2 regions of the Bradyrhizobium manausense genome follow, and region 2 is predicted to be linked to the other one. Evidence: predicted binding sites of a transcription regulator. Region 2 holds the regulator's gene; the other holds the start of a gene.
The links. Region 2 encodes PhoB, which activates phosphate uptake and scavenging genes when phosphate is short. Its sites were predicted from a motif close to TGTCATNNANCTGTCAT; they were not measured.
Positions count from the first base shown of each region.

Region 1: a site for PhoB is predicted at 4,365-4,381, ahead of JQ631_RS12840 (DUF47 domain-containing protein). Genes of this name have one in related genera too.

Region 1 covers NZ_JAFCJI010000001.1:2,680,779-2,695,577, reverse strand. The annotation lists gene JQ631_RS12865 (ABC transporter ATP-binding protein) at 1-341, shown strand, start outside; gene JQ631_RS12860 (ABC transporter ATP-binding protein) at 334-1,080, shown strand; gene JQ631_RS12855 (ABC transporter substrate-binding protein) at 1,141-2,361, shown strand; gene JQ631_RS12850 (branched-chain amino acid ABC transporter permease) at 2,434-3,297, shown strand; gene JQ631_RS12845 (branched-chain amino acid ABC transporter permease) at 3,299-4,267, shown strand; gene JQ631_RS12840 (DUF47 domain-containing protein) at 4,424-5,068, shown strand; gene JQ631_RS12835 (inorganic phosphate transporter) at 5,083-6,087, shown strand; gene sugE (quaternary ammonium compound efflux SMR transporter SugE) at 6,080-6,394, opposite strand; gene JQ631_RS12825 (peptide chain release factor 3) at 6,554-8,176, shown strand; gene JQ631_RS12820 (UCP034077 family protein) at 8,278-8,856, shown strand; gene JQ631_RS12815 (NnrU family protein) at 8,927-9,511, shown strand; gene JQ631_RS12810 (class I adenylate-forming enzyme family protein) at 9,585-11,180, shown strand; gene JQ631_RS12805 (tetratricopeptide repeat protein) at 11,353-12,006, shown strand; gene JQ631_RS12800 (hypothetical protein) at 12,037-12,594, shown strand; gene der (ribosome biogenesis GTPase Der) at 12,645-14,027, shown strand; gene JQ631_RS12790 (TCR/Tet family MFS transporter) at 14,024-14,799, shown strand, end outside.
Region 2 covers NZ_JAFCJI010000001.1:3,558,799-3,573,597, reverse strand. The annotation lists gene JQ631_RS17110 (lysylphosphatidylglycerol synthase domain-containing protein) at 1-985, shown strand, start outside; gene JQ631_RS17105 (ATP-binding protein) at 1,032-2,324, shown strand; gene pstS (phosphate ABC transporter substrate-binding protein PstS) at 2,475-3,485, shown strand; gene pstC (phosphate ABC transporter permease subunit PstC) at 3,636-4,625, shown strand; gene pstA (phosphate ABC transporter permease PstA) at 4,627-5,472, shown strand; gene pstB (phosphate ABC transporter ATP-binding protein PstB) at 5,469-6,290, shown strand; gene phoU (phosphate signaling complex protein PhoU) at 6,302-7,018, shown strand; gene phoB (phosphate regulon transcriptional regulator PhoB) at 7,041-7,754, shown strand; gene JQ631_RS17070 (GcrA family cell cycle regulator) at 7,853-8,365, opposite strand; gene JQ631_RS17065 (aspartate aminotransferase family protein) at 8,823-10,025, shown strand; gene argF (ornithine carbamoyltransferase) at 10,025-10,948, shown strand; gene JQ631_RS17055 (Hsp33 family molecular chaperone) at 11,217-12,224, shown strand; gene apaG (Co2+/Mg2+ efflux protein ApaG) at 12,264-12,668, opposite strand; gene JQ631_RS17045 (OpgC domain-containing protein) at 12,838-14,094, shown strand; gene JQ631_RS17040 (SGNH/GDSL hydrolase family protein) at 14,094-14,799, shown strand, end outside.

The sequences.
Region 1 (14,799 bases), 880 kb from region 2:
TCAGCGAGTTTGCCAACACGCCTGCGGTCGAGATGGCCTATGGACGCAAGCGCGCGCTCGAGATCGCAACCACGCTCGCACTCGATCCGGAAATGATGCTGCTGGACGAGCCGATGGCCGGCATGGGGCACGAGGACATCGACAAGATCGCCGCACTGATCAAGCGGATCTCGGCGAAATATACCATCCTCATGGTCGAGCATAATTTGAGCGTCGTTGCCAATCTTTCCGACATCATCACGGTGCTGACGCGCGGGCAGGTGCTTGCGCAGGGCCATTATTCCGAGCTCACCAAGGACGAGCGCGTCAAGGAAGCCTATCTGGGAGCCGGTCATGCCTGAGACTGCAATGGCCGAGGCACCAGTGAAAGCTGCAACCGGCGGCAATGTCCTTGGGGTCCGCAACCTCGAGGCCTGGTACGGCGAATCTCACATCCTGCACGGGATCAATTTCGACGTGAATGCGGGCGAGGTCGTCACGCTGCTCGGGCGCAACGGCGCCGGCAAGACCACCACGTTGAAGTCGATCATGGGCATCATCGGCAAGCGTGCCGGCTCGATCAAGTTCAACGATCAGGAGATCATCCGCGCGACCTCCGACAAGATCGCGCGCATGGGTGTCGCGTTCTGTCCCGAAGAGCGGGGGATTTTCTCCAGTCTCGACGTGCGGGAAAATTTGATGCTGCCGCCGGTGGTGCGCCCGGGCGGGTTGCCGCTCGAACAGATCTTCGATCTGTTTCCGAACCTGAAGGAGCGGCTCAGCAGCCAGGGCACCAAATTGTCCGGCGGCGAGCAGCAGATGCTCGCGATCGCGCGCATCCTGCGCACCGGCGCGAGCTTCCTGATGCTGGACGAGCCGACCGAAGGTCTTGCGCCCGTCATCATTCAGCAGATCGGCCACACCATTGCGCGGCTCAAGAAGGAGGGCTTCACGATCCTTCTGGTCGAGCAGAACTTCCGCTTCGCATCCACCGTTGCCGACCGTTACTATGTGGTCGAGCACGGCAAGATCATTGACGGATTTTCCAATGCGGAGCTTGCCGCCAACATGGACAAGCTCCACACCTATCTCGGCGTCTAGGCCGCCCAAAGTGGAACGGCCAATAGAAACGACGACGAGAGAATTTACGAGGGAAGTCACATGAAAAAGTCGATTGCATCGTTGTTGCTCGGCACGGCGTTGGCCGTGACCACCGCTGGCGCCGCCTTCGCACAGGACAAGACGGTCAAGATCGGGGCGCTGTCCGATCAGTCCGGTCTCTATGCAGACCTCGGCGGACCCGGCTCGACGCTCGCGGCCCAAATGGCCGTCGAGGATTCCGGCCTCACGGGCAAGGGCTGGAAGATCGACATCATCTCCGGCGACCACCAGAACAAGCCTGACATCGGCACTGCGATCGCGCGGCAGTGGTTCGACGTCGACAAGGTCGACATCATCGTCGACGTGCCGAACTCGGGCGTGGCGCTCGCCGTCAACAACGTCGTCAAGGAAAAGAACGGCGTCTACATCAATTCGGGTGCGGCGACCTCGGACCTCACCAATGCGCAGTGCTCGCCCAATACCGTGCACTGGACCTATGACACCTACATGCTGGCCCACACCACGGGTCAGGCGCTGGTGAAGGCCGGCGGCGATACCTGGTTCTTCCTGACCGCCGACTACGCCTTCGGTGCGGCGCTCGAGCGCGACACGACAGCCGTCATCACCGCCAACGGCGGCAAGGTCGTCGGCGGCGTCAAGCATCCGCTCAACACGCCGGACTTCTCGTCCTTCCTGCTCCAGGCTCAGGCCTCCAAGGCCAAGATCATCGGCCTCGCCAATGCCGGCGGCGACACCACCAACACGATCAAGCAGGCAGCCGAATTCGGTATCGTCAAAGGCGGCCAGAAGCTCGCCGCGCTGCTGCTGTTCCTCACCGACGTCAAGGCGATCGGGCTCGAGACCGCGCAGGGCCTCAACTTCACCGAGACGTTCTATTGGGACATGAACGACAAGACCCGTGCCTTCTCCAAGCGCTTCGCCGAAAAGATGAAGAACAGCGCTCCGCCGACCATGGTGCAGGCGGGCGTTTATGCGGGCGTGCGCCACTATCTCAAGGCGCTGGAAGCGCTCGGCGGCAATCCGCATGACGGCGTCAAGGTCGTCGAGAAGATGAAGTCGATGCCGACCGAGGACGATCTGTTCGGCAAGGGCGAGATCCAGCCGAACGGCCGCACCATCCACAACGCCTATCTGTTCGAAGTGAAGAAGCCCTCCGAGTCCAAGGGACCGTGGGATTTCTACAAGCTCGTGGGCACTGTGCCGGGCGAGCAGGCCTTTACGCCGCTCTCCGAGAGCAAGTGCGCGCTGCTTAAGAAGTAAGACCAACAGTCCGCCGGCTGCCAGCCGGCGGACGCTACTTTGGGAACGCCGAAGGGACTGGGTGCTGGATCGATGCAGGCTCTCTACGCACAGCTACTGGTGGGACTGATCAACGGCTCGTTCTACGCGCTGCTCAGTCTCGGGCTCGCCGTCATCTTCGGCATGCTCAACATCATCAATTTCGCCCATGGCGCGCTCTACATGATGGGCGCCTTCGTCGCCTATTTCCTGCTGAACCTCGGCGGCATCAATTACTGGTGGGCGCTGCTGCTTGCGCCGATCATCGTCGGCATCTTCGGCATGCTCCTGGAGCGGACCATGCTGAAATTCCTGACCGGGCTCGACCACCTCTACGGCCTGCTGCTGACGTTCGGCATCGCGCTGATCGTGCAGGGCGTGTTCCAGAACTATTTCGGCTCTTCCGGCCTGCCTTATTCCATCCCGGACCAGCTCAAGGGTGGCTTGAATCTCGGCTTCATGTTCCTGCCGATCTATCGCGCTTGGGTCGTCGTCTTCTCACTGTTCGTCTGCATCGCCACCTGGTTCCTGATCGAGAAGACGCGGCTTGGTGCTTACCTGCGTGCAGCGACTGAAAATCCGACGCTGGTGCGTGCCTTCGGCATCAACGTACCGCGCATGATCACGCTCACGTACGGCCTCGGCGTCGGCCTTGCCGCGCTCGCCGGCGTGCTCTCGGCGCCAATCAACCAGGTGCGGCCGCTGATGGGCGCCGACCTCATCATCGTGGTGTTCGCGGTGGTGGTGATCGGCGGCATGGGATCGATCATGGGTTCCATCATCACCGGCTTCGCACTCGGTGTGATCGAGGGCCTGACCAAATATTTCTACCCCGAGGCCTCCAACACCGTCGTGTTCGTGCTGATGGTGCTGGTGCTCTTGGTGAAGCCAACGGGATTGACGGGAAGGGCGGCCTGATATGACAGCCTTGACGGACGACACGCTGACGGTAACCCCGCGCGCGATGCGCGACGAGATGATCTTGTTTGTGGTGATGGCGCTGCTGCTTGCGTCGGTGCCTTTCACGGGAGTCTATCCGTTCTTCGTGATGCAGGCGCTGTGCTTTGCGCTGCTTGCCTGCGCGTTCAATCTCCTGATCGGCTACGGCGGCCTGCTGTCGTTTGGCCATGCGATGTTCATGGGCACTGCCGGTTATTGCAGCGCGCATGCCCTAAAGGTCTGGGCGCTGCCGCCCGAACTTGGCGTGCTCGTCGGCGTCGCCGCGGCGTTCGGGCTGTCGCTCATCACCGGCTACATCTCGATCCGCCGGCAGGGCATCTACTTCTCGATGATCACGCTGGCGCTGTCGCAGCTGCTGTACTTCATCTATCTCCAGGCGCCGTTTACCCATGGCGAGGACGGCATCCAGGGCATTCCGCAGGGGCACATGTTCGGCATCTTCGATCTGTCGAAGCCGACCGTGCTCTACTATGTCGTGCTGGTCGGCTTCCTCGCGGGCTTCCTGCTGATCTACCGCATCATTAACTCGCCCTTCGGTGAGGTTCTGAAGTCGATCCGCGAGAACGAGCCGCGCGCGATCTCGCTCGGCTACCGGACCGACCAGTACAAGTTCCTGGCGTTCGTCCTGTCGGGAACGCTGGCAGGCTTCGCCGGCGCGCTGAAAGTGTTCGTGGCGCAGAACGCCTCGCTCACCGACGTGCACTGGTCGATGTCGGGCGAAGTCGTGCTCATGACGCTGGTCGGCGGTCTCGGAACCATCTTCGGCCCCGTGGTCGGCGCCTTCGTGATCATCGCCATGCAGCAATATCTGGCGGGGTTCGGCCAGTGGGTGACGGTGATCCAGGGCTCGATCTTCGTGATCTGCGTGCTCACCTTCCGCCGTGGCATCATCGGTGAAATCGCGCACTACTTCCGGCGGTCGCTATAAGTAGCTGATATAACGTATGTTTTATTGGTTTGCGAATCCGGTGGATGATCCGGCTTCGCGGGCGTGAGATGACACGCGCGCCAGGCGAAAATGGTCTATGACGGTTTTGTGACGGTCCGTTCGGGCCGGGCTATTTCCAACCGGTAGACCAGTCCCATGATGCGATGGTTTCGCGCTTTCCTCCCGAAGGAAGAACGGTTCTTCGACCTGTTCGACCGCCACGCCCAGACCGTGATCCAGGGCTCGATCGCGCTCCAGGGCGTGCTGAACGGGGGCGAAGAGACGCCGGTCTACTGCCAGCGCGTCAGCCAGTTCGAGAACGATGCCGACAACATCACCCGAGAGGTGCTGACGGCGGTGCGTCGCACCTTCATCACGCCGTTCGACCGCGGCGACATCAAGAACCTGATCACCTCGATGGACGACGCCATCGACCAGATGCAGCAGACGGCGAAAGCCGTGATGTTGTTCGAGGTCCGCACCTTCGAGCCGCCGATGCGCGAGATCGGTGCGCTGCTGATCGAATGCGCGAATCTGGTTGGACGGGCGCTGCCGCTGATGCAATCGATCGGGCCGAACGTCGCGATGCTGACCGCGATCACGGAAGAGCTGACCAAGCTCGAGGGCCGCGTCGACGACCTGCATGACATCGGTCTGAAGGAGCTGTTCCTCAAGCATCGTGACGGCAGCGCCATGAACTTCATCGTCGGCGCCGAGATCTACGACCATCTCGAAAAGGTTGCCGATCGCTTCGATGACGTGGCGAACGAGATCAACAGCATCGTCATCGAGCAAGTGTAGGGCAGGGCCGCGCTGTGGATGCTGCGTTGGGTCTTCCCGTCCTGGTCGGACTGATCGCCGTCGCACTGCTGTTCGACTTCCTGAACGGCCTGCACGACGCCGCCAATTCGATCGCGACCATCGTCTCGACCCGCGTGCTGCGGCCGCAATTCGCGGTGATCTGGGCCGCGTTCTTCAATTTCGTCGCCTTCATGGTGTTCGGCCTGCACGTTGCCCAGACCATCGGCACCGGCATCATCGATCCCGCGATCGTCGACGCCCAGGTGATCTTTGCCGCACTTGTCGGCGCCATCGTCTGGAATCTGGTGACCTGGGCGCTCGGCATTCCGTCCTCGTCCTCACATGCGCTGATCGGCGGCCTCGTCGGCGGCGGCATGGCCAAGGCCGGAATCCATGCGGCCGTGTGGAGCGGATTGACCAAGGCGGTGCTGGCGATCGTGCTGTCGCCGCTGGTCGGCTTCCTGCTCGCGATGATGCTGGTCGCGATCGTGTCGTGGCTCTCGGTGCGCTCGACGCCGTTCGCGGTCGATCGCGCCTTCCGCATCCTGCAATTCGCCTCCGCCTCGCTCTATTCGCTCGGACATGGCGGCAACGACGCGCAGAAGACCATGGGCATCATTGCCGTGCTGCTCTATTCACAGGGCCATCTCGGCAATGAATTTACGGTGCCGTTCTGGGTGGTGTTGTCCTGCCAGGCCGCGATGGCTCTGGGCACGTTGATGGGCGGCTGGCGCATCGTCCGTACCATGGGCCTGCGCATCACCAAGCTGACGCCGATGCAGGGATTTTGCGCCGAGACCGGTGGCGCGGCCACCCTGTTCATTGCGACCTTCCTCGGCGTTCCCGTCTCGACCACCCACACCATCACTGGCGCCATCGTCGGCGTCGGTGCGGCCCGCCGCGTCTCGGCGGTGCGCTGGAACGTGGCGAGCTCGATCGTCTATGCCTGGGTGATCACGATCCCGGCCTCAGCCATCGTCGCCGCGCTGAGCTGGTGGGCGGTCCAGATCTTCAAGTAACGAGCTTCAGCCCGACGATGCCGGCCACGATCAGTCCGATGCTGGCGAGGCGGAGCGCGGTGGCGGGCTCGCCGAACAGGTAGATGCCGAGCGTGGCGGTGCCGACCGCGCCGATGCCGGTCCAGACCGCATAGGCGGTTCCGACAGGCAGGGACTTCAGTGCGAGACCGAGCAGGATCACGCTGCCGGCCATGGCCGCAAGCGTGATCACGGAGGGAACCAGCCTGGTAAAACCCTCGGTATATTTCAGGCCAATCGCCCAGGTGATCTCGAGAAGACCGGCAACGAACAGGATGCTCCAGGCCATGACGACCCTCCATTCAAGGCAGGGTCGTCCCCGCTAGGCCAATATGCTGATGAGCAAGGAGGTCGTCCTCCCGGAGGCCGATATGGGGCTGGCCGAAGGGCTGCGCAATCACCAAATGAGGCTTGATCCGGCCCATTTTCCCTGCCAAACGCTCCCGCCATGTCCGACATTGCCGCCACCACAGCCGAATCGCCGGCCCGTTCCCCGCTTGCCGCAGAAGTGTCGCGGCGGCGCACCTTTGCGATCATCTCGCACCCTGACGCCGGCAAGACCACGCTGACCGAAAAGCTTCTCCTGTTCGGCGGCGCCATCAACCTGGCCGGCCAGGTCAAGGCCAAGGGCGAGCGGCGCAACACCCGTTCGGACTGGATGAAGATCGAGCGCGAGCGCGGCATCTCGGTCGTGACCTCGGTGATGACCTTCGAGTTCGAAGGCCTTGTGTTCAACCTGCTGGACACGCCGGGCCACGAGGACTTTTCGGAAGACACCTATCGCACGCTCACCGCCGTCGACTCTGCCGTCATGGTCATCGACGCGGCCAAGGGCATCGAGGCGCGGACACGCAAGTTGTTCGAGGTGTGCCGCCTTCGCGACATCCCGATCATCACGTTCATCAACAAGATGGATCGCGAGAGCCGTGACGTGTTCGAGCTGCTCGACGAGATCGAGAAAACGCTGGCGCTCGACACCACGCCGATGACCTGGCCGGTCGGCCGGGGTCGCGACTTCCTCGGTACCTATGACGTCGTCAATGGCGGCGTACGCCTGCTCGAAGGCGGCGGCGCCAAGACAGGTGCCGCGCAGCAGATCGAGATCGAGGAACTGGCCAAGCTCAACGCCAATCTCGATGTGTCGGCGGTGAAGGACGAGCTTGAACTCGTCACCGAGGCCTCAAAACCGTTCGAGCTCGATGCGTTCCGCGAGGGCCATCTGACGCCGGTTTACTTCGGCAGCGCGCTGCGCAATTTCGGCGTCGGCGACCTCCTGGAAGGCCTCGGCAAGTTTGCGCCCGAGCCGCGTGCGCAGGACAGCGACCAGCGCAAGGTCGAGGCCACCGATCCGCGCATGAGCGCCTTCGTGTTCAAGATCCAGGCCAATATGGATCCGAACCACCGCGACCGCATCGCGTTTGCGCGCCTCTGCTCCGGCAAGCTCAGCCGCGGCATGAAGGCCAAGCTGGTGCGCACCGGCAAGAGCATGCCGCTGTCGAGCCCGCAATTTTTCTTTGCCCAGGACCGATCGGTGGCGGACGAGGCCTTTGCAGGCGACGTCGTCGGCATTCCCAATCACGGTACACTGCGCATCGGCGATACGCTGACCGAGGGCGAGGATTTCAATTTCGTCGGCGTGCCGAGCTTCGCACCGGAAATCGTCCGCCGCGTCCGCCTCACCGACGCGATGAAGGCGAAAAAGCTGAAGGAAGCGCTCCAGCAGATGTCGGAAGAGGGCGTTGTGCAGGTGTTCCGGCCGCGCGACGGCGCACCGGCATTGGTCGGCGTGGTCGGCGCGCTGCAGCTCGACGTGCTCAAGGCACGGCTGGAAGCGGAATATTCACTGCCGGTCGAATTCGAGGTGAGTGAGTTCCAGCTCGCGCGCTGGGTCTCCTCGGAGGATCGCAAGAAGCTCGACACCTTCATCGCGGGCAACACGTCGAGTATTGCCGACGACGTCGACGGCGACCCCGTGTATCTCGCCCGGAACGAGTTCTATCTCGGCTATACCAAGGAGCGCGCCGAGGGCATCGAGTTCACCAACGTCAAGGACGTCAAGCGGAAGGGGTAGGGCGCCCCATCCTTTCGCACGCGAGCATGTGAACGGGCGCAGGCTTGACGCTGTCACGAACGGTGCCACCTTTCGCCGACGTGGCATCGCGAGCTCAAAGCATGTGGCGCGGCATTCTCGTTCTCACACTGTTGGCGATATCAACCTTCACCGCCGACGCGCAGCGTCGCCAGATCAATCCGATCCCGTTTGCGCACGAGCCGTGTAGTGTGCTCGACGGCCGGCCCTGCACGCCGTCCTATTGCAGTCCGCTCGAGCCCGGCCCCTGCATTCCCGAGATCGACTATCCCTATGGCCAGAACCTCCAGCTCACGATCGAGAGCGTGCCTGCGGAGGCTGATCGGGCCAAGTATCAAAAGCCGGATCACGATCTCGATACGATCGGTGATCTCTTTGCGGAGCTGCGCACATGCTGGTCACCGCCATCGGACAACGCGCGCGCAGGCATGCAGATGGCCGTCCGTTTCAGCTTCAATAAAGCCGGCGGCCTGATCGGTCCGCCGCGGCTGACCTTTGCGACTGCGGGCGTCCCCGCCGATACGCGAACCACCTACCTCAAGGCGATCAATTCATCGCTGAACGCCTGTCTCCCGTTGAAGTTCACCAGCGGCCTTGGTGGCGCTTTGGCCGGACGGCCCATTGCGATCCGCTATGTCGACAATCGAGAGCTCGGAAGGTAGCGCGTCAGTTGCGAGCGGCGGCCAATCAATGATACCTCAGAGCTGGGGCGCTGGTTGAGGGGAGGATGTCGTGGGTCTGCTGGTCATGATCCTGGGGCTGGTGCTGTTTTTCGCCGCCCATGTTTTCACAACGAAACGTGATGCGCGCGCACAGGCGATCGCGCGGCTGGGCGAGGGGACCTACAAGATCCTGTATTCGGTCGTCTCGCTCGCGGGACTGGCGTTGATCGTCTGGGGCTTTGGCCATTATCGTGCGACCGGCTGGATCGACGTCTGGCATCCGCCGAAGGCGATGAAGCACATCACGGTGGCGTTGATGCTCCCTGCCGTCATTCTGGTGGTCGCGTCCTACCTGCGCGGTCGCATCTATGCGACGCTGAAACATCCAATGCTCGCAGGTATCAAACTGTGGGCGGCGGCGCACCTGCTCGCCAATGGCGATCTTGGCTCCATCATCTTGTTCGGCTCCTTCTTGGGCTGGGGCGTCTATGACCGCATTTCGCTGAAGCATCGCAAGGATGCCGGCGGCCCGCCGATTCCGGTGGGCGGCGTCACCAACGATCTGATCGCAGTCGCGGTCGGCATCGTCGCTTACCTGGCGCTGGCGTTTGCGTTCCATCCTGTCGTGATCGGCGTTCCCGTGATGGGCGGATAGCCGATCAGCGCAAGACATCACCTCCGTGCTCATGCGCGGAAGGTGACAAAAGCAACAAGCCGAGGACCCTCCGATGGACTGGTCGCAATCTCAGATCCCGCCGATGCGGTTCGAGGCGCGTTTTGGTGATCGGGTGGTGCCGGCCTTCATTGATCGGCCGGCCAGTCTCTGGGCGATGATCGCGGCGGCTTCTGCGCGCAATCGTGACAGCGAAGCGCTCGTCTGCGGTCATATCCGGTTGAGCTGGCGGCAGGCGGTGGAGCAGGCCGCACGGATAGCATCGGGCTTTCGCAAGCTCGGCCTGCAACGCGGCGACCGCGTTGCGATCCTGCTCGGCAATCGCATCGAATTTCCGCTGCTGCTGTTCGCCGCCGCGCATGAGGGGCTGGTCACCGTGCTGCTCAGCACGCGCCAGCAGAAGCCGGAGATCGCCTATGTGCTCTCCGATTGCGGCGCCAGGATATTGATCCACGAGGCTGCGCTCGCCGATCGGCTGCCTGACGCGCAGGATGTTCCCGGTGTGGTTCACCGCATTGCCGTCGACCACGATCCGGCTCTGTCGCGCTTCGCGATACTCGCCGACAATGCCTTGGCGCCGGCACCGGTTGAGGTGAACGAGGAGGACACCGCGATGATCCTCTACACCTCGGGCACGACAGGCAAGCCGAAGGGCGCGATGCTGGCCCATTGCAACATCGTGCATTCCTCGATGGTGTTCGTGTCCTGCCTGCAACTGACGGAAGCTGATCGGTCGATCGCAGCCGTTCCGCTCGGGCACGTCACGGGTGTCGTCGCCAACATCACGACGATGATCTGCTGTGGCGGCGCGCTGATCATCATGCCGGAGTTCAAGGCGGCCGACTATCTCAAGCTCGCCGCGCGCGAACGTGTCACCTACACGGTGATGGTGCCGGCGATGTACAATCTCTGCCTGCTCCAGCCGGATTTCGACAGCTACGATCTCTCGAGCTGGCGCATCGGTGGTTTTGGCGGCGCACCGATGCCGGTCGCAACCATCGAGAAGCTCAAGGCAACGATTCCCGGCCTGAAGCTCGCGAACTGCTACGGCGCGACCGAGACGACGTCGCCCTCGACGATCATGCCGGGCGAATTGACGGAAAGTCATATCGACAGTGTCGGTCTGCCGTGTCCCGGCGCGCGCATCGTTGCGATGGGTGCAGATGGGCGTGAACTGCCGCCCGGCGAGATCGGCGAGCTCTGGATCCAGAGTGCCTCGGTCATCAAGGGCTATTGGAGCAACCCGAAGGCCACGGCCGAGAGCTTTACCGCCGGCTTCTGGCATTCGGGCGATCTGGGCTCGGTCGACGCCGAAGGCTTTGTTCGCGTGTTCGACCGGCAGAAAGACATGATCAATCGCGGCGGCCTCAAGATCTATTCGGCCGAAGTCGAATCCGTGCTGGCCGGCCATCCCGCCGTGGTCGAGAGCGCGATCATCGCAAAGCCATGCCCGGTGCTGGGTGAGCGCGTCCACGCGGTCGTGGTCACGCGCGTCCAGGTTGGTAGCGAGGACCTGAAGGCCTGGTGCGCCGAGCGGCTTTCCGACTACAAGGTGCCGGAGACCATGACAGTCACCGCTGAACCCCTTCCGCGCAACGCCAATGGCAAGGTGGTGAAGCGGCAGCTGCGGGAGCTGCTGGTTGGGGCCTGACCGAGGCCTTGGCGGGCACCGGGATATCCCGGATCGCGCGTTAACGCCTTGATCGGCCTTGCTTTGCCTTGCCACCGCCATATCGATAGGGTATCGCCGCCGCGACGTGGGGACGGGCTTTAGACGCGCACGATCTGGCGCGCGCTCCCGGCCGGGCATGGGATTAGCATAAGTGTCTGAATTATTTGACGAAGTCGACGAGGAAGTACGTCGCGAGCAGCTCAAGAGGCTGTGGGACAAATATTCGCTCTACTTCATCGCCCTGATGGTGCTGATCGTGGCGGCCGTGGGTGGCTGGCGCGGTTACCAGTACCTGGAGGCCAAGAAGGCCGCCGAGGCCGGCGCGACCTTCGAGAAGGCCGTCGAGCTGTCCGAGCAGGGCAAGCACGCCGAGGCCGAGACCGCCTTTGCTGATCTTGCTGCCAAGGCTCCGTCTGGCTACCGCACCCTGTCACGGCTCCATGCCGCCGCGGAGACGTCGACCCGCGATCCCAAGGCTGCGGCCAAGATGTATGACGACATCGCCGCCGACCGCAGCCTCGGCAGCGAGTGGCAGGATCTGGCGAAGATCCGCGCGGCCAGCCTGCTGGTGGACAGCGCGAGCTACGCCGACATCCAGCAGCGGCTGGAGACCTCCGCGGAGCCCAAATCGACCTTCCGCCACAGCGCCCGCGAGTTGCTGGCGCTGTCGGCTTGGCGCAACAACGACATGACCGCGGCCCGCAAATGGGTCGACGCGATCGCCGAGGATGGCGAAACGCCGCCGGGCCTGCGCTCGCGCGCCGAAGCGCTCCAGGCCTTGCTGCCGCCCGTCGCCAAAAGCTGACGGTCCTGAGAGCTCAGACGAGATATCGATATGCGCCGCACGCCTCGCTTGATCGCAGCCGCCGTCCTGATCGCCTTTACAGGCGTCCTGGGCGGCTGCTCAAGCTTCGATCCGAGCGATCTGCTCGACTTCCTCGACACCAAGAAGAAGCTGCCGGGCGAACGCAGGCCGGTCTTCCCTGAGGGCGTCCCGGGTCTCGAGCAGGGCGTGCCGAAGGACATGTACAAGGGCGCGCAGCAGGATCCGAACGCGCCTGCTGTTGCGGCGCTGCCGGCCGAACCGCCGCCCGCTGAGCCCGCAAAATCGTCGACATCCGCCAAGGGCAAGAAGGCGAAGCAACCGGGCTCCACCGCTGCCGCACCGGCTGAAGCCCCGGCCGGTGAGGTCGACGGCGAGGCCCATCCTGAGGCGGCACCGGCGCCGGCAGCCCCGCCGCCGAAGCACAAGATCGTCCGCAAGCGCACCACCGCGCCGCCGCCGGATCAGCAAGCCGCGCAGCCCTCGGCACAACCGGCGCAGCCCACCCAGCAACAGCAGACGCAGGGGGCCTTCCCGGCGCCGCTCCCCAGCGGCACCTTCTCGCGCTGATATTTTTCACTGAATTGACAGGCGCAGCCTCCGCGGCGCACGAATGACCGATGTCCTTTACGATCGCCATTATCGGCCGTCCCAATGTCGGCAAGTCGACGCTGTTCAACCGCCTGGTCGGACAGAAGCTCGCGCTTGTCGATGATTTGCCCGGCGTCACCCGCGACCGTCGCGAGGGCGATGCCAGGCTCGGCGATCTCGAATTCACCATCATCGACACCGCCGGCCTCGACGAGGGCGCCAGGGGCTCGCTGACGGCGCGCATGCAGGAGCAGACCGAAGCCGCGATTGCGCAGGCCGATGCGCTGTTCTTCGTGATCGACGCGCGCATCGGTCTTACGCCGACTGACCGCGCCTTCGCCGATTTCGCCCGCAAGGCCAACAAGCCGGTGCTGCTGGTGGCCAACAAGAGCGAAGGCAAGCATGGCGATGCCGGCGCGATGGAATCCTTCGCGCTCGGCCTGGGCGATCCCATCCAGATCTCCGCCGAGCATGGCGAGGGCCTGGGCGAGCTCTACGACGAACTCGCCAAGCTGATGCCGGAGCCTGTCGAGGAGGATGAGGCCGAGGACGACGAGCCGCTGTCCGAGGAAGAGGCCGCGACGCGCCCGATCCGGGTAGCCATTGTCGGCCGTCCCAATGCCGGCAAATCGACCCTGATCAATCATTTGCTCGGCGAAGAGCGCCTGCTGACGAGCCCCGAGGCCGGTACCACGCGCGATTCCATTGCAGTCGAGCTCAACTGGAAGGGTCGCGATTTTCGCGTGTTCGACACCGCCGGTCTTCGCCGGCGCTCGCGCATCGAGGAGAAGCTGGAGAAGCTCTCGGTTGCCGATGCGCTACGCGCGGTGCGCTTCGCCGAAGTCGTCGTGATGATGATGGATTCGCAGAATCGCTTCGAGGAGCAGGATCTGCGCATCACCGATCTGATCGAGCGCGAGGGGCGCGCGGTCGTGCTCGCCGTCAACAAATGGGACCTGATGGAAACCAAGGGCGGCGGCGCGGTTTCGGGTCTGCGCCGCGACGCCGATCATTGGCTGCCGCAGCTCAAGGGCGTGCCGATCGTCGCGGTCTCCGGTCTGATGGGCGAGGGCATCGATCGCCTGATGCAGGCGATCCAGGATGCTTACGCGCTCTGGAACAGGCGCGTGCCGACCTCCGCGCTCAACCGTTGGTTCGAACAGGCGATCCAGGCCAATCCGCCACCGGCCGTGTCCGGCCGCCGGCTGAAGCTGAACTACATCACCCAGACCAAAGCGCGTCCGCCGAGCTTCGTGTTGTTCTGCTCGCGCGCGGACGCGGTGCCGCAGTCTTACTTGCGCTACCTCGTCAACTCGATGCGTGAGGCCTTCGACCTGCCGGGCACGCCGGTGCGCATCACCCTGCGCGAGAAGGCCAATCCGTTCGCACACAAGCGCAAGCGGCCGTCGTGAGCGGCGAGGCCGGCGAGGCGATAGCGCAAGGCGCAGCGCCGGTCCGGCGCGGGGCCGTTGCCTTCATCTTCGTCACGATCCTGCTCGACATGCTGGCGCTCGGCGTGATCATGCCGATCCTGCCGAAGCTGATCGAGAGTTTTGTCGGTAACGACACCGCGCAGGCGGCCCGAATCTTCGGCCTGTTCGGCACCGCCTGGGCGCTGATGCAATTCGTGTTCTCGCCGCTGCTCGGCGCGCTGTCGGATCGCTTCGGGCGCCGGCCGGTGGTTCTGCTGTCGAATTTCGGGCTTGCCGCGGACTATGTGCTGATGGCGCTGGCGCCGTCGCTGGTCTGGCTGTTCGTCGGCCGCGTGATCTCCGGCATCACTTCGGCGAGCATCTCGACCGCTTTTGCCTACATCACCGATATCACGCCGCCGGAGCGGCGTGCGGCGATCTTCGGCAGGATTGGCGCAGCCTTCGGCGCGGGGTTCATTCTGGGCCCGGCGCTGGGTGGACTGCTCGGCGATATCGATCCGCATTTGCCGTTCTGGGCCTCGGCCGCTCTCAGCCTTGCCAACGCGCTCTATGGGCTGTTCGTCCTGCCGGAATCGCTGGCGCCCGACAAACGCGCGCCGTTCCGCTGGACCAGCGCCAATCCGATCGGTGCGCTGCATCTGCTGCGCTCCAACGCGGCGCTGACCGCGTTATCGGTCGTCAACTTCATCGCACAGGTCGCGCATGTCGTGCTGCCCTCGACCTTCGTGCTCTACGCGACCTATCGCTACGG
Region 2 (14,799 bases):
CAGCGTCGCGGTCATCGGCATCGCTTGCTACGTGCTCTACCACATGCTGCGCGGCATCGATGTCAACGAAGTGATCGAGGCGATCAAGAGCACCGAGCCGAGCCAGATTGCGATGGCGGCGCTGTTCGTCGCGGCGGGCTATTTCACGCTGACGTTCTACGATCTGTTCGCAGTGCGCGCGATCGGCCATTCCCACGTGCCCTATCGCGTCAACGCGCTCGCCGCCTTCACCAGCTATTCGATCGGCCACAATGTCGGCGCCAGCGTCTTCACCGGCGGCGCGGTGCGCTACCGCATCTATTCGGCCCATGGCCTGAATGCGATCGACGTCGCCAAGATCTGCTTCCTGGCCGGCCTCACCTTCTGGCTCGGCAACGCCGCCGTGCTCGGCCTCGGCATATCCTATCATCCGGAGGCGGCCGCCTCGATCGACCAGCTGCCGCCGTGGCTTAACAGGGCGATCGCGATGATGATCATCGCCGGCCTGGTCGGATATGTGGTCTGGGTTTGGACCCAGCCGCGGGTGGTCGGACGCGGGCCGTGGACCGTGGTGCTGCCGGGTGGCGCGCTGACCCTGCTCCAGATCGCCATCGGCATCATCGATCTGGGCTTCTGCGCGCTCGCGATGTACGTGCTGGTCCCTGACGAGCCCAATCTCGGTTTTGTCGTCGTGGCGGTCATTTTCGTATCGGCGACGCTGCTCGGCTTCGCCAGCCATTCGCCCGGCGGGCTTGGGGTATTCGACGCCGCCATGCTGGTCGGCCTCTGGCAGATGGACCGCGAGGAACTGCTCGGCGGCATGTTGCTGTTCCGTGTCCTCTATTATCTCTCCCCGTTCGTCATCTCTGTAATCTTGCTGACGTTTCGCGAGGTTATCATCGGCGCTCGATCGAAACGCCTACAACAGGCAGCGCTCAAGCTCGATCCAGGCCCTGCGCCCAAAGCCGCCTATGTGAGAGAGCGCAGCGACAGCAGCGGCGCCTGACCGGCGCAGGCCTTGAATTTAGAGTCCCCAGGAGAAGTCCGCTCCGATGGCGATCGACGCCCCATCTTCTCCCCCCGCACGGCCCTGGTCCGACCGGCTGCGGCATTCGACCGTGATCCTGATTGCCGCGGCGCTGGCGCTGTCGCTGGTGGTCTCACTCGGCGAATTGTCGGTGATACGGGGGGCATCGGTGTTCCTCTGCATCGCCGCTGCCGCGCTGATTCCCTGGCGGCTGCATGATACCGCTGCCTCGCGCGAGGACGTGCGGCGCGTCAATCCGGTCGAGAGCGCGGCGGTGGCCGCCGTCGTCGCCGGCATGCCGGATCCCGCCGTGCTGCTCGATCGCGCCGGCCGCGTCATCCATCTCAATGCCGCCGCCGCCCAGCTCGCGCCGGCGCTGCGCAAGAACGAACTCGCCCAGTTCGCGCTGCGCTCGCCGGAGATCATCACCGCGCTGCGCGAGTCCATCGCCACCAGCGAGCAGCGGCGCGCGACCTATCTCGATCATGTACCGGTCGATCGCTGGATGGAGCTGATCATCACTCCGGTCCCGGTGCCGACCAATTTCGGCGGCGCCGACAAGTGCATGCTGATGACCTTCCACGACCAGACACCGTTGCGCCGGGTCGAGGAGATGCGCGCCGACTTCGTCGCCAATGCCAGCCATGAATTGCGCACGCCGCTGGCCGCGTTGTCCGGCTTCATCGACACGCTCCAAGGCCAGGCCAAGGACGATCCCAAGGCACGCGAGCGCTTCCTCGGCATCATGCACAACCAGGCCACCCGCATGGCGCGCCTGATCGACGATCTGTTGTCGCTGTCGCGGGTGGAACTGTCGGCCCATGTGCGGCCCGACACCCTGGTCGACCTCTTGCCGATCATCTTCCAGGTCGCCGACGGGCTCGAGCCGCTGGCGCGGGAACGCCAGGTCGCGGTCGAGACCCATCTGCCCGAGAGCCCGGTGATGATCGCCGGCGATCGCGAGGAGCTGCTCCGCCTGTTCGAGAACCTGATCGAAAACGCGCTCAAATATGGTGCCTCCGGCGGGCGTGTCATCGTGTCGCTGACGGCGACCCCGGCCACCGATGGAACTCAGGAAATCCGAGTCATGGTGCGCGATTTTGGCCCCGGCATCGCGCCCGAGCATCTGCCGCGCCTGACCGAACGCTTCTACCGGGTGGACGTCGGCGACAGCCGCTTGCAGGGCGGCACGGGCCTCGGATTATCGCTGGTGAAACATATTCTTAACCGTCACCGCGGCCGTCTTTTGATCGAAAGTGTGCCCAAACAGGGCGCCACCTTTACCGCCTGTTTTCCCCCGGCTAAGACTTTAGTTTAGGCGATAAATCCAAGCGATCTCAGCGGCTTAGCGCTGTCATCCCGCTGTCACCAAACCTTCGTAAAAGCTCAGCCGACCGCTTCTAAAGGGGCGGCGCGGGGAGCGCGATCGGGCGCGGATGGCGCTTCGCTCCCCTGTATGGAGACCAGCATGAATTTCATCAAGACGATCGTGGCCGCCGGTCTGGTGGCCGTGGCTACGCCGGCTTTCGCCGCCGACATCACCGGTGCCGGCTCGACCTTCATTTTCCCCGTCCTCTCCAAGTGGGCCGATGCCTACAAGAAGGAATCGGGCAGTGGCGTGAACTACCAGTCGATCGGTTCCGGTGCCGGCATCAAGCAGATCCAGGCCAAGACCGTGACCTTCGGCGCCACCGACGCTCCGCTGAAAGTGGAACAGCTCCAGAAGGACGGCTTCGCCCAGTGGCCGATGATCATGGGCGGTATCGTCCCGGTCATTAACGTTGAAGGCCTGAAGGCTGGCGAGCTCGTGCTCGACGGCGCCACCCTCGGCGACATCTTTCTCGGCAAGATCACCAAGTGGGACGACGCGGCGATCAAGAAGCTGAACCCGAATGCCAAGCTGCCGTCGGATGCGATCGCGGTCGTTCACCGCGCGGACGGTTCGGGCACCACCTTCAACTTCACCAACTATCTCTCCAAGGCCAGCGCCGACTGGAAGAGCAAGGTCGGTGAAGGCACCGCCGTCGAATGGCCGGTTGGTGTCGGCGCCAAGGGCAACGAAGGCGTTGCCGGCAACATCGCCCAGACCAAGAATTCGATCGGTTACGTCGAATACGCCTATGCCAAGCAGAACAAGCTGACCTACACCAAGATGGTCAACAAGGCCGGCAAGACCGTCGACGCGACCAACGAGTCGTTCCAGGCTGCCGCTTCCAACGCCGACTGGACCAGTGCTCCGGGCTACTACCTGATCCTCACCGACCAGCCCGGCGACAAGTCCTGGCCGATCGTCGCGACGACCTTCGTGCTGATGCACAAGGAAGCCGCCGACAAGGCCGCGTCGCAGGAAGCGCTGAAGTTCTTCAAGTTCGCCTTTGAAAAGGGTGCAAAGTCTGCCGAGGAACTCGACTACATCCCGATGCCCGACAGCGTCGTGAAGCTGATCGAGAAGAGCTGGTCGGCTGACATCAAGAGCTAATCCCTCAGCTCTCTGGACGCGGTGCGGCTTCTCACGGCCGCATTGCGGGCCACGCGACTTTTCGGCCCCGGATCAGCCTCGCGGCTCTATCCGGGGCACGACACCAAACAAAAGCGTGTATTCTTGGTATAGGGGATCGGCGTGGCAGAAATGGCCGTTCAGAGCGATGTAATCGACGACGCCGGACCTTACGATCGCGCCAAGGCCTTGAGCGCGTTCAAGCTCGGCGATGTCACCTTCTACTGGATCACGCGGCTCAGCGCGATTTCGGTGCTTCTCATTCTCGGCGGCATCATCGTTTCGCTGATCGTCGGCGCTATCCCGGCGATGAAGGAATACGGCTTCGCGTTCCTGTGGACGCAGCGCTGGGCGCCGTCGGCCGATCCGCCGGTGCTCGGCGCGCTCGGGCCGATGTACGGTACGCTCGTCACCTCCTTCATCGCGATGCTGATCGCCATTCCGGTCGGTCTTGGCATTGCGATCTTCCTCACCGAGCTCTGCCCGCAATGGCTGCGCCGCCCGATCGGCATGGCAATCGAGTTGCTCGCGGGCATTCCCTCGATCATCTACGGCATGTGGGGCTTCTTCGTGCTGGGACCGTTCCTGGCCAATACCTTTCAGCCCTTCATGATCAAGATTTTTGACGGCGTCCCCGTGCTGGGCGCGATCTTCGCCGGTCCGCCGTCCTATCTCAGCCTGTTCAACGCCGCTCTGATCCTTGCGATCATGGTGCTGCCGTTCATCACCTCGATCTCGGTCGACGTGTTCAAGACGGTGCCGCCGGTGCTGAAAGAGGCGGCCTATGGCGTCGGCTGCACCACCTGGGAAGTCGTGCGCAGCGTCGTGATCCCATACACCCGCGTCGGCATCATCGGCGGCGTCATGCTGGCCCTGGGTCGCGCGCTCGGCGAGACCATGGCGGTGACCTTCATCATCGGCAATTCGTTCCGCATCTCGTCGTCGATCTTCGCACCGGGCACCACGATCTCGGCGGCGATCGCGTCCGAATTCGCCGAGAGCGACGGCCTGCACCAGTCCGGCCTGATCCTGCTTGGTCTGCTGCTGTTCGTGCTGACGTTCTTTGTGCTCGCCGGCGCCCGGCTGATGCTGCTGCGCCTGGAAAAGAAGGCGGGGAAGTAACATGAACCCGATCTATTCGCGCCGCCGCCGCAAGGACATCGTCATTCGCGGGCTCTGCATCGGGGCAGCCGCCTTCGGCGTCACCTGGCTCGCGCTGATCCTGATGACACTGCTTTATAACGGGTTGGCGGGCCTGAACCTCGACCTGTTCATCTCCGACACCCCGCCCCCGGGCTCGACCGAAGGCGGCCTGCGCAACGCCATCGTCGGCTCGGTGATCATGACCGTGATCGGCGTCGGCATCGGCGCGCCGCTCGGCCTGTTCGCCGGCACCTATCTCGCCGAGTATGGCCGCAACGACAAGCTGACCTCGGTGATCCGCTTCATCAACGACATCCTGCTGTCGGCGCCCTCGATCATCATCGGCCTGTTCATCTACGGCGCGGTGGTGGTGCCGATGCGCGGCTTCTCGGCGATCGCAGGCTCGCTCGCGCTCGCCGTCATCGTGATCCCGGTGGTGCTGCGCACGACCGAGGACATGCTGCTGCTGGTGCCGAACGCGTTGCGCGAGGCGGCCTCCGCGCTCGGCCTGCCGCGCTCGCTGGTGATCAAGCGGATCGCCTACCGCGCCGCGCGCTCCGGCCTCATCACCGGCGTGCTGCTCGCCACCGCCCGCGTCGCCGGCGAGACCGCGCCGCTGCTCTTCACCGCGCTGTCGAACCAGTTCTTCAGCCTCGGCCTGAACAAGACGATGGCGAACCTGCCTGTGACCATCAACAATTTCGTCCAGAGCCCTTACGCCTATTGGAAGCAGCTCGCCTGGAGCGGCGCGCTGCTGATCACCCTCACTGTGCTTGCCTTGAACATTGGCGCGCGCATTCTCGGCGCCGAGAGGACTGCAAAATGACCGATCTTTCCGTATCGATGAGTGCGTCCGGCGGACTGCCCCAGGCGCCGGTGCTGCCCGAGGCGCCTGCCAAGGTAACGGTGCGCAACCTCAACTTCTATTACGGTGAGCACCACGCGCTGAAGAACATCAATCTGGCGCTCGGCACCAACCGTGTCACGGCCTTCATCGGCCCGTCCGGCTGCGGCAAGTCGACCCTGCTGCGCATCTTCAACCGGATGTACGACCTTTATCCGGGCCAGCGCGTCATCGGTCAGCTGATGCTCGACCAGACCAATATCCTCGACCCCAAGCTGGACCTCAACCTGCTGCGCGCCCGCGTCGGCATGGTGTTCCAGAAGCCGACGCCGTTCCCGATGACGATCTACGAGAACATCGCCTTCGGCATCCGTCTCTATGAGAAGATCTCGAAGTCCGAGATGGACGACCGCGTCGAGAAGGCGCTGCGCGGCGGCGCGCTCTGGAACGAGGTCAAGGACAAGCTCAACGCCTCCGGCCTGTCGCTCTCCGGCGGCCAGCAGCAGCGTCTCTGCATCGCCCGCACCGTCGCGGTGCGGCCCGAGGTGATCCTGTTCGACGAGCCCTGCTCGGCGCTCGATCCGATCTCGACCGCCAAGGTCGAGGAGCTGATCCAGGAACTGTCCGAGAACTACACGATCGCGATCGTCACCCATAACATGCAGCAGGCGGCCCGCGTCTCCGACAAGACCGCCTTCATGTATCTCGGCGAGCTGATCGAGTTCGACGACACCAGCAAGATCTTCACGTCGCCGACCGACCGGCGCACGCAGGATTACATCACCGGCCGGTTCGGCTGAGGAGACGGAACATGGGTTCTGAACATACCGCAAAAGCTTTCGACACCGACCTCCAGGAGCTCACGCGCCTGGTGGCCGAGATGGGCGGCATCGCCGAGCGCATGATCGTCGATTCCGTCGATGCGCTGATCCGCCGCGACGTCGCGCTCGGCCAGCGCGTGGTCACCATCGATGCGGAGCTCGACGCGCTCCAGAAGAAGATCGAGGAGCGCGCCGTGCTCACCATCGCGCGCCGCCAGCCGATGGCGGTGGATCTGCGCGAGATCGTCGGCGCCATGCGCGTCGCCACCGATCTCGAGCGGATCGGCGACCTCGCCAAGAACATGGGCAAGCGCGTCGCCGCGCTGGAGACGGATTTCCATCCGCTCAAGCTGTTCCGTGGCCTCGAGCACATGACCGATCTCGTTCAGCAGCAGGTTAAGTCGGTGCTGGACGCCTATGCCGCGCATGATCTGCCGGCGGCGATGGCGGTGTGGAAGGGCGACGAGGAAGTCGATGCCATCTGCACCTCGCTGTTCCGCGAGCTCCTCACCTACATGATGGAGGATCCGCGCAACATCTCGTTCTGCATCCATCTGATGTTCTGCGCCAAGAACATCGAGCGGATCGGCGACCATGCCACCAACATTGCCGAGACCGTGTTCTACATGATCGAAGGCCAGGCCATCACCGACAAGCGGCCGAAGGGCGACATGACGACCTTCGCCACGACGGTCCCCAATACCTGAATCCTCAAGGAGCGACGACCCTATGGGCGCACGCATTATGGTGGTTGAGGACGAGGAGGCTCTGACCGAGCTTCTTCGCTACAACCTCGAAGGCGACGGTTATGACGTCGAGACGGTGATGCGCGGTGACGACGCCGACACCCGCCTCAAGGAGCACATCCCCGATCTGATCGTGCTCGACTGGATGTTGCCGGGACTGTCGGGCATCGAGCTGTGCCGCCGGCTGCGGACGCGGTCCGACACCAAGCAGCTGCCGATCATCATGCTCACCGCGCGCGGCGAGGAGAGCGAGCGGGTGCGGGGCCTCGCGACCGGCGCCGACGATTATATCGTCAAGCCGTTCTCGGTGCCCGAGCTGCTCGCGCGCGTGAAGGGCCTGCTGCGGCGCGCCAGCCCCGAGCGGCTGGCAACCGTCCTGGCCTTCGGCGACATCGAGCTCGACCGCGAGAAGCGGCGCGTGGCGCGCTCCGGACGGCCGATCGATCTCGGCCCGACCGAGTATCGCCTGCTCGAGTTCTTCCTGGAGCATCCCGGCCGGGTGTTCTCGCGCGAGCAGTTGCTCGATAGCGTCTGGGGCCGCGACATCTATATCGACGAGCGCACCGTCGACGTGCATATCGGCCGTTTGCGCAAGCTGCTCAATCTCGGCCGCGAGCAGGACCCGATCCGCACCGTCCGCGGCGCCGGCTACGCGCTCGATGACCGCTTTGCGAAGGCGGAGCAGGCATCGAGCTAGCTGCACGCTAGCCAAACAAAAAAGCGCGCCCGGTGGCGCGCTTTTTTATGTCTCGATCGGCCCGGCCTGTGCCGGAACGACGTCGTCCAAGGCTGTGCTCAGCGCGTGCCCGGCTTCGGCGCCGCACGACGGCGATCGGCGGCCGGCTGATACGCCACGCGCGAGTGCTGGGCGCAATAGGGCAGGCCGGAGAGTGCCTTGCCGCCGCAGAAGAAGAAATCCGGGCTCGAGGGATCGCCGACCGGCCAGTGGCAGGTCGCCTCGTTCAGCTCGAGCAGCGATAGCCGCTGGCTCATCGGCACCACGTTGTCGTAGGTGACCGGTTCGGCCTCGACCTCGACCTCGAAGGCCTGCGCCAGCGCGGTGTTGCCGCGTGAGATCGGGCGGCTCACCCGCATCATGTGCTGCGCGGGACGCGCCTTGCGCGGCCGCGGAGCTGCCGAAGACGGGCTCTTGGCGCGGCCGGACAGGCCGAGCCTGTGAACCTTGCCGATCACGGCGTTACGGGTGACATTCCCAAGCTCAGCGGCGATCTGGCTGGCCGAAAGTCCGGCCTCCCAGAGCTTTTTAAGCTGTTCGACGCGATCGTCGGACCAGGTCAAAACCGTCATTGCACCCTTTCCTTCGCCGCGCGCCCGCCATCCTGGGGCCGCACGGCGAATGCCTAAGCTTCGAAAAACCCGTGCCGCCAGAATCCCTTAAGGCTCGCCGGGCGCGATGAGACGCCCGAACGTTTACGCCGGTACAAAGAGGACTCTTGGGATCAGAACCGCTGCACGAGATGTCGTATCTGACAAGCCAAACGCTACAATATGGCGTGACTCGCGCGCAAGAGTCCGCCGACTCGCTTCCACATGTTCCGTGGTGGAAATCCCGCAAATTCGTCACCGCAAGACTACGGATTCAGCGTTTCGCCAGGCTTTCCGGGCGGCATTGACACCCGTTTCACCAGGCCTAAGATGGTCATGCGTGCCGCCCTTAAAAGGCGGCACGTTTCGTTTTCCGGGCCGGTCAATGGTGCGTTGCGCAATGCACGCGTCGTCCGTCCGCAACAATCAAGTGATCGTCATGACCAACAGCGCAGCGCCGCATTTGCTCCCCGTTTTCGCCAGGGCCGACATCGGTTTTGAGCGCGGTGAAGGCGTCTGGTTGATCGCAACCAACGGCGATCGCTATCTCGATTTCACCTCGGGCGTGGCGGTGAATGCGCTCGGCCATGCCCATCCGGCGCTGGTCAAGGCGTTGCAGGAGCAGGCGACCAGGCTCTGGCACATGTCGAACCTGTTCCAGAGCCCGGACGGCGAGAAGCTCGCCCAGCGCCTGTGCAACGAGAGCTTTGCGGACTTCGTGTTCTTCTGCAATTCCGGCGCTGAAGCGCTGGAGGGCGTGATCAAGCTGGTCCGCCATTATCACTTCTCCAAGGGCCATCCCGAGCGCTATCGCATCATCACCTTCGAGGGCGCCTTCCACGGCCGCACGCTGGCGACGCTGGCCGCGACGGGCTCGGCAAAATATCTCGAAGGGTTTGGTCCGCCGATGGAGGGTTTCGATCAGGTCCCGCACGGCGACATCGAGGCCGTGAAGAAGGCGATCGGTCCGCACACTGCCGGCATCCTGATCGAGCCGATCCAGGGCGAGGGCGGCGTGCGCTCGGCGACGCCGACTTTCCTCAAGGCGCTGCGTCAGCTTTGCGACGAGAAAGGCCTGCTGCTTGCGTTTGACGAGGTGCAGACCGGCATGGGCCGCACCGGCGATCTGTTCGCGCACCGCCGCACCGGCGTGACGCCCGATGTGATGTCGCTGGCCAAGGCGCTCGGCGGCGGCTTCCCGATCGGCGCGGTGCTGGCGACCGCTGAGGCCGCCTCCGGCATGGGACCCGGCTCGCACGGCTCGACCTTCGGCGGCAATCCGCTGGCGATCGCGGCTGCGAATGCCGTGCTCGATGTCATGCTCAAGCCCGGCTTCTTCGACCACGTGCAGAAGATGTCGCTGCTGCTCAAGCAGAAGCTCGCCTCCGTGATCGACCGTCACCCCGATATCGTCAGCGAGATTCGCGGCGAGGGGCTTTTGATCGGCATCAAGGCCGTGGTGCCCTCCGGCGATCTCGTCGCTGCGCTCCGCAATGAAAAGCTGCTCACCGTCGGCGCCGGCGACAATGTCGTGCGCTTCCTGCCGCCCCTGATCGTCACCGAGGCCGAGATCGAGGACAGCGTTGCGCGGCTCGAACGCGCCTGCACGGCGCTCTCAGGCAACAAGCGGGCGGCAAGCTGATGAGCAAGACCCCCAAGCACTTCCTCGATATCAACGAGCTGCCGCTGTCGGAGCTCAAGAGCATGCTCGCGGCCTCCTCCGCCATGAAGGCGAAGCAGAAGGCGCATCAGCCGGTGCGGCCGCTCGAAGGCAAGACGCTGGCGATGATCTTCGAGCGTCCGTCGACCCGCACGCGCGTTTCGTTCGATGTCGCCATGCGCCAGCTCGGCGGCGAGCCCATCATGCTCACCGGCGCCGAGATGCAGCTCGGCCGCGGCGAGACCATCGCCGACACCGCGCGCGTGCTGTCGCGCTATGTCGACGCCATCATGATCCGCATCCTCAACCACGAGGCGTTGCTGGAGCTTGCGGCGAACGCGACCGTGCCTGTCATCAACGGCCTGACGCGGCGTTCGCATCCATGCCAGGTGATGGCCGACCTCATGACCTATGAGGAGCATCGCGGTCCGATCGAAGGCCGGACCGTGGCCTGGACCGGTGACGACAACAATGTGCTGGCGTCCTGGGCCCATGCCGCCGAACGCTTCAAGTTCAAGCTCAATGTCGCGACGCCGCCGGAACTCGCCCCGAAGAAGGTGATGCGGGACTTCATCAAGGCCACCAACGCATCGATCGTGCTCGGCACCGATGCGGAAGCCGCCGTGAAGGGCGCCGACTGCGTCGTCACCGACACCTGGGTGTCGATGGGCGACAAGGAAGGCGAGCACCGCCACAACGTGCTGAAGCCCTACCAGGTCAATTCCAAGCTGATGTCGCTGGCCAAGCCCGACGCGCTGTTCATGCACTGCCTGCCCGCCCATCGCGGCGAGGAAGTCACCGACGAGGTGATCGACGGCCCGCAATCGGTCGTGTTCGACGAGGCCGAAAACCGCCTGCACGCGCAGAAGGGCATTCTGGCCTGGTGTTTTGACGCGGTGAAGTAATCTGGCCAGAGGCCCGGTTGCAGCCCCATACACAATTGTCGTTCCGGCGAAGGCCGGGACCCATACCGTGTGAAGTTTCTTATGGCAGGTTGGTCGAGACTGACGGTCTTCGCCAAACTTTGGCCTGTGGTTACGGGTCCCGGATCTGCGCTTCGCTTGTCCGGGACGACAACGAGTTTGAGGTTGCTTCGTAGAACGCTACCTGCACCCGGAACGCACCACCTCGCGCCCCTTCCATTTCCCGCCCTCCGACCCCAGATAGAGCGCCATGGTTTCCCAATCCCCTGACATGAAAGCCGGGCCTGAAGGCCCGGTTCGCGCGCCATCGGCGGTTCCGATCGATGACGCCGTGCTGCCCTACGAGGTCGACGCGCTCGATGTGCGCGGTCGCCTGGTGCGACTCGGCCCTGCGCTCGACGAGATCCTGACCAAGCACGATTATCCCGCACCTGTCGGCAAGCTGCTCGGCGAGGCCATCGTGCTGACGACGCTGCTCGGCTCGGCGCTGAAATTCGAGGGACGCTTCATCCTCCAGGCCCAGACCGACGGTCCGGTGTCGTTCCTGGTGGTGGACTATCAGGCGCCGGACCGCCTGCGCGCCTATGCGCGCTTCGACGCCGAGCGTCTCGGCGACGCCAAGGACTCCGGTACGCTGCTCGGCCGCGGTCATCTCGCCATGACCATCGACCAGGGGCCGGACATGAGCCGCTACCAGGGTCTGGTCGCACTCGACGGCGGCAGCCTCGAGGACGCCGCCCACGAATATTTCCTGCGTTCCGAGCAGATCCCGACGCGCGTGCGCCTTGCGGTCGGCGAGGAATGGCGCTCGAGCGACGGCGGCAAGCATCGCTGGCGCGCCGGCGGCATGCTGATGCAGTTTTTGCCGAAGGCCCCGGAGCGCGCGCGGCAGGCCGATCTGCATCCCGGCGACGCGCCTGACGGCATTGAGGTGCACAGCGTCGCCGAGGACGATGCCTGGGTCGAGGCGCGCTCGCTGATCGAGACCGTCGAGGACGTCGAGCTGATCGATCCCGATCTCTCGGGCGAGCGGTTGCTCTATCGTCTGTTCCACGAACGCGGCGTGCGCGTGTTCAATCCGCTCGTCTTGAAGGCGCAATGCTCCTGCTCACGCGATGCGGTCGCCTCGATGCTGAAGAGCTTTTCGGCGGATGATCGCTCGGCGATGGTCAAGGACGACAAGGTCGTCGTGACCTGCGAGTTCTGCTCATCCGTGTACGAGTTCACGCCGGATGAGGCGGGCGTCGAGGACGCGTAGGCGGTCCATCCACCGTCATCGCGAGTGCAGGGACAGCCCCTAATTCAACACCCGCTTGTTGTCGGGGCTATCCAGCGAAAACGTCGGCACGTTGACCTCGAAGCGTTCGCCGCTTGCGCTGACCATCTGGTAGCGACCGGTCATGAAGCCGGAGGCGGTCGAGAGCGGCACGCCGGAGGTGTATTCGAAGCGCTCGCCGGGCGCGAGTGTCGGCTGCTCGCCGACCACGCCTTCGCCCTTGACCTCCTGCTGGCGGCCGGAGGCGTCGGTGATGATCCAGTGCCGCGTCTTGAGCTGCACGGTCTCATCGCCGGAATTGATGATGACGATGGTGTAGGACCAGAAATAGCGCGAGCGGTCGGCCGACGACTGCTCCGGAACAAAGTTCGGCTCGACGGTCACTTCGATCTGGCGGGTCACGGCGCGGTACATGGCTGCCATCATAACGAAAACCCCGCCGGGAACCAAACCCTGCAGGCGTCCCGGGCGACATCGTCCCGCCAGAATTCACGGGGAAGTAGAACTCAATTGTGATCCGGCCGCTTTGCTAGGCGACAGCCGGACCGGTACACTCCTCAAGCGTCGTGATTTGCGGAAGGGTTTTTGGCCCCCGATGACCATTGCCGATCAAGTGACGGGATCGACGATCGCAGGAACCGCGGAGGCCAAGCCTGCGGGAGCCAAGCCGCGCATTGTTGCGCCGGCCATCACGCTGCCCGCCATCGGCGAGCGTGAGCTCAGGCTCGACCTGTTCCGGGGCCTCGCGCTGTGGCTGATCTTCATCGACCATCTGCCGCCGAATCTGCTGACCTGGTTCACGATCCGCAATTACGGCTTCAGTGACGCCACCGAGATCTTCATCTTCATCTCCGGCTACACCGCCGCCTTCGTCTATGGCCGCGCGATGCTGGAGAACGGCTTCCTCATCGCCACCGCGCGCATCCTGCGGAGGGTCTGGCAGATCTATGTCGCTCATGTCTTCCTGTTCACGATCTTCCTCGCCGAGATCTCCTACGTCGCGACCAGCTTTGAGAACCCGCTCTACACCGAAGAGATGGGGATCATGGATTTCCTCAAGCAGCCCGACATCACCATCGTCCAGGCGCTGCTGCTGCGCTTCCGCCCCGTCAACATGGACGTGCTGCCGCTGTACATCGTGCTGATGCTGGCGCTGCCGCTGATCCTGTGGTCGATGAAGCGGCGGCCCGACGTCACGCTCGCGCTCTCGGCGCTGCTCTACGCGGCGACCTGGGAATTCGATCTTTACTTCTCGGCCTATCCGAACGGCTTCTGGGCGTTCAATCCGCTCGCCTGGCAATTGCTGTTCGTGTTCGGGGCATGGTGCGCGCTCGGAGGTGCACGGCGCATGTCGCGCATTCTGGCATCACCGGTGACGATGTGGATCTCGATCGCCTATATCGTGGCGGCGTTCTACGTGACGCTGACCTGGTACGTGCCGCAGCTGTCGCACTTCATGCCGAAGCGGCTCGAGCAGTGGATGTATCCGATCGACAAGACCGATCTCGACGTGCTGCGCTTCACGCATTTCCTGGCGCTGGCCGCGCTCACCGTACGCTTCCTGCCGCGGGAATGGCCCGGCCTGAAGTCGCCGTGGCTGCGGCCGCTGATCCTGTGCGGCCAGCATTCCCTCGAGATATTCTGCCTCGGCGTCTTCCTGGCCTTCGCCGGCCATTTCATCCTGGCCGAGGTCTCCGGGGGATCAGCCATGCATGCGCTGATTAGTCTCTCCGGAATCCTGATCATGTGGGGCGTGGCCTGGGTGATTTCGTGGTACAAGCGTGTGGCCGACAAGAGCGGTACGAAAACCAAAGCCGCCGCCGGCAACGCCGATCTGGCGGGAGGGGGCTGATGAAGGTGAGGGTTCTCCTGAGCCTGATCCTGTTGTGCGCTGGTCTCGCCGCGCCTTCGGCGCGCGCGGGCGATGCCGTGCCTGCCGCACCCGCTGCCTGCGAATTGCCGCCTTACCTGCTCACCACCGACAGCCAGCTCCACAAGGTCGCCGACACCGTCAAGGCGGGCAAGCCGCTCGAGATCCTGGTGATCGGCAGCCGCTCCACCACCATTCCGGCCCAGGAGGACAGCTCCTATCCGGCGCGCATGCAGGCCATCCTGAAGGACAAGCTGCCGCCTGCGGAGATCGTGCACGTCTCCGTAGAAATACAGAGCAAGAAGACCGCGGAGGAGGCCGCTGGTACCTTCGTTAAGCTCATGGAAGCAAAAACGCCTACTTTGGTCATCTGGCAGACCGGGACCGTGGATGCTATCCGATCCATCGATCCCGATGACTTTCGCGGCGCCGTGACCGAAGGGGTCGCTGCGTTGCAAAATGCAGGGGCTGACGTCGTCTTGATGAATTTGCAGTACAGCCCGCGTACCGAAACCATGATCTCGGCGCCACCTTATCTCGACAATATGCGGGTGGTGGCGCAGGAGCATGATATCCCGCTGTTCGACCGTTTTGCGATAATGCGGCAGTGGAATGATCAAGGTCAGTTCGACCTGTTCAGCCCCTCCCACGGCCCCGAGCTGGCGAAGAAGGTCCATGATTGCCTTG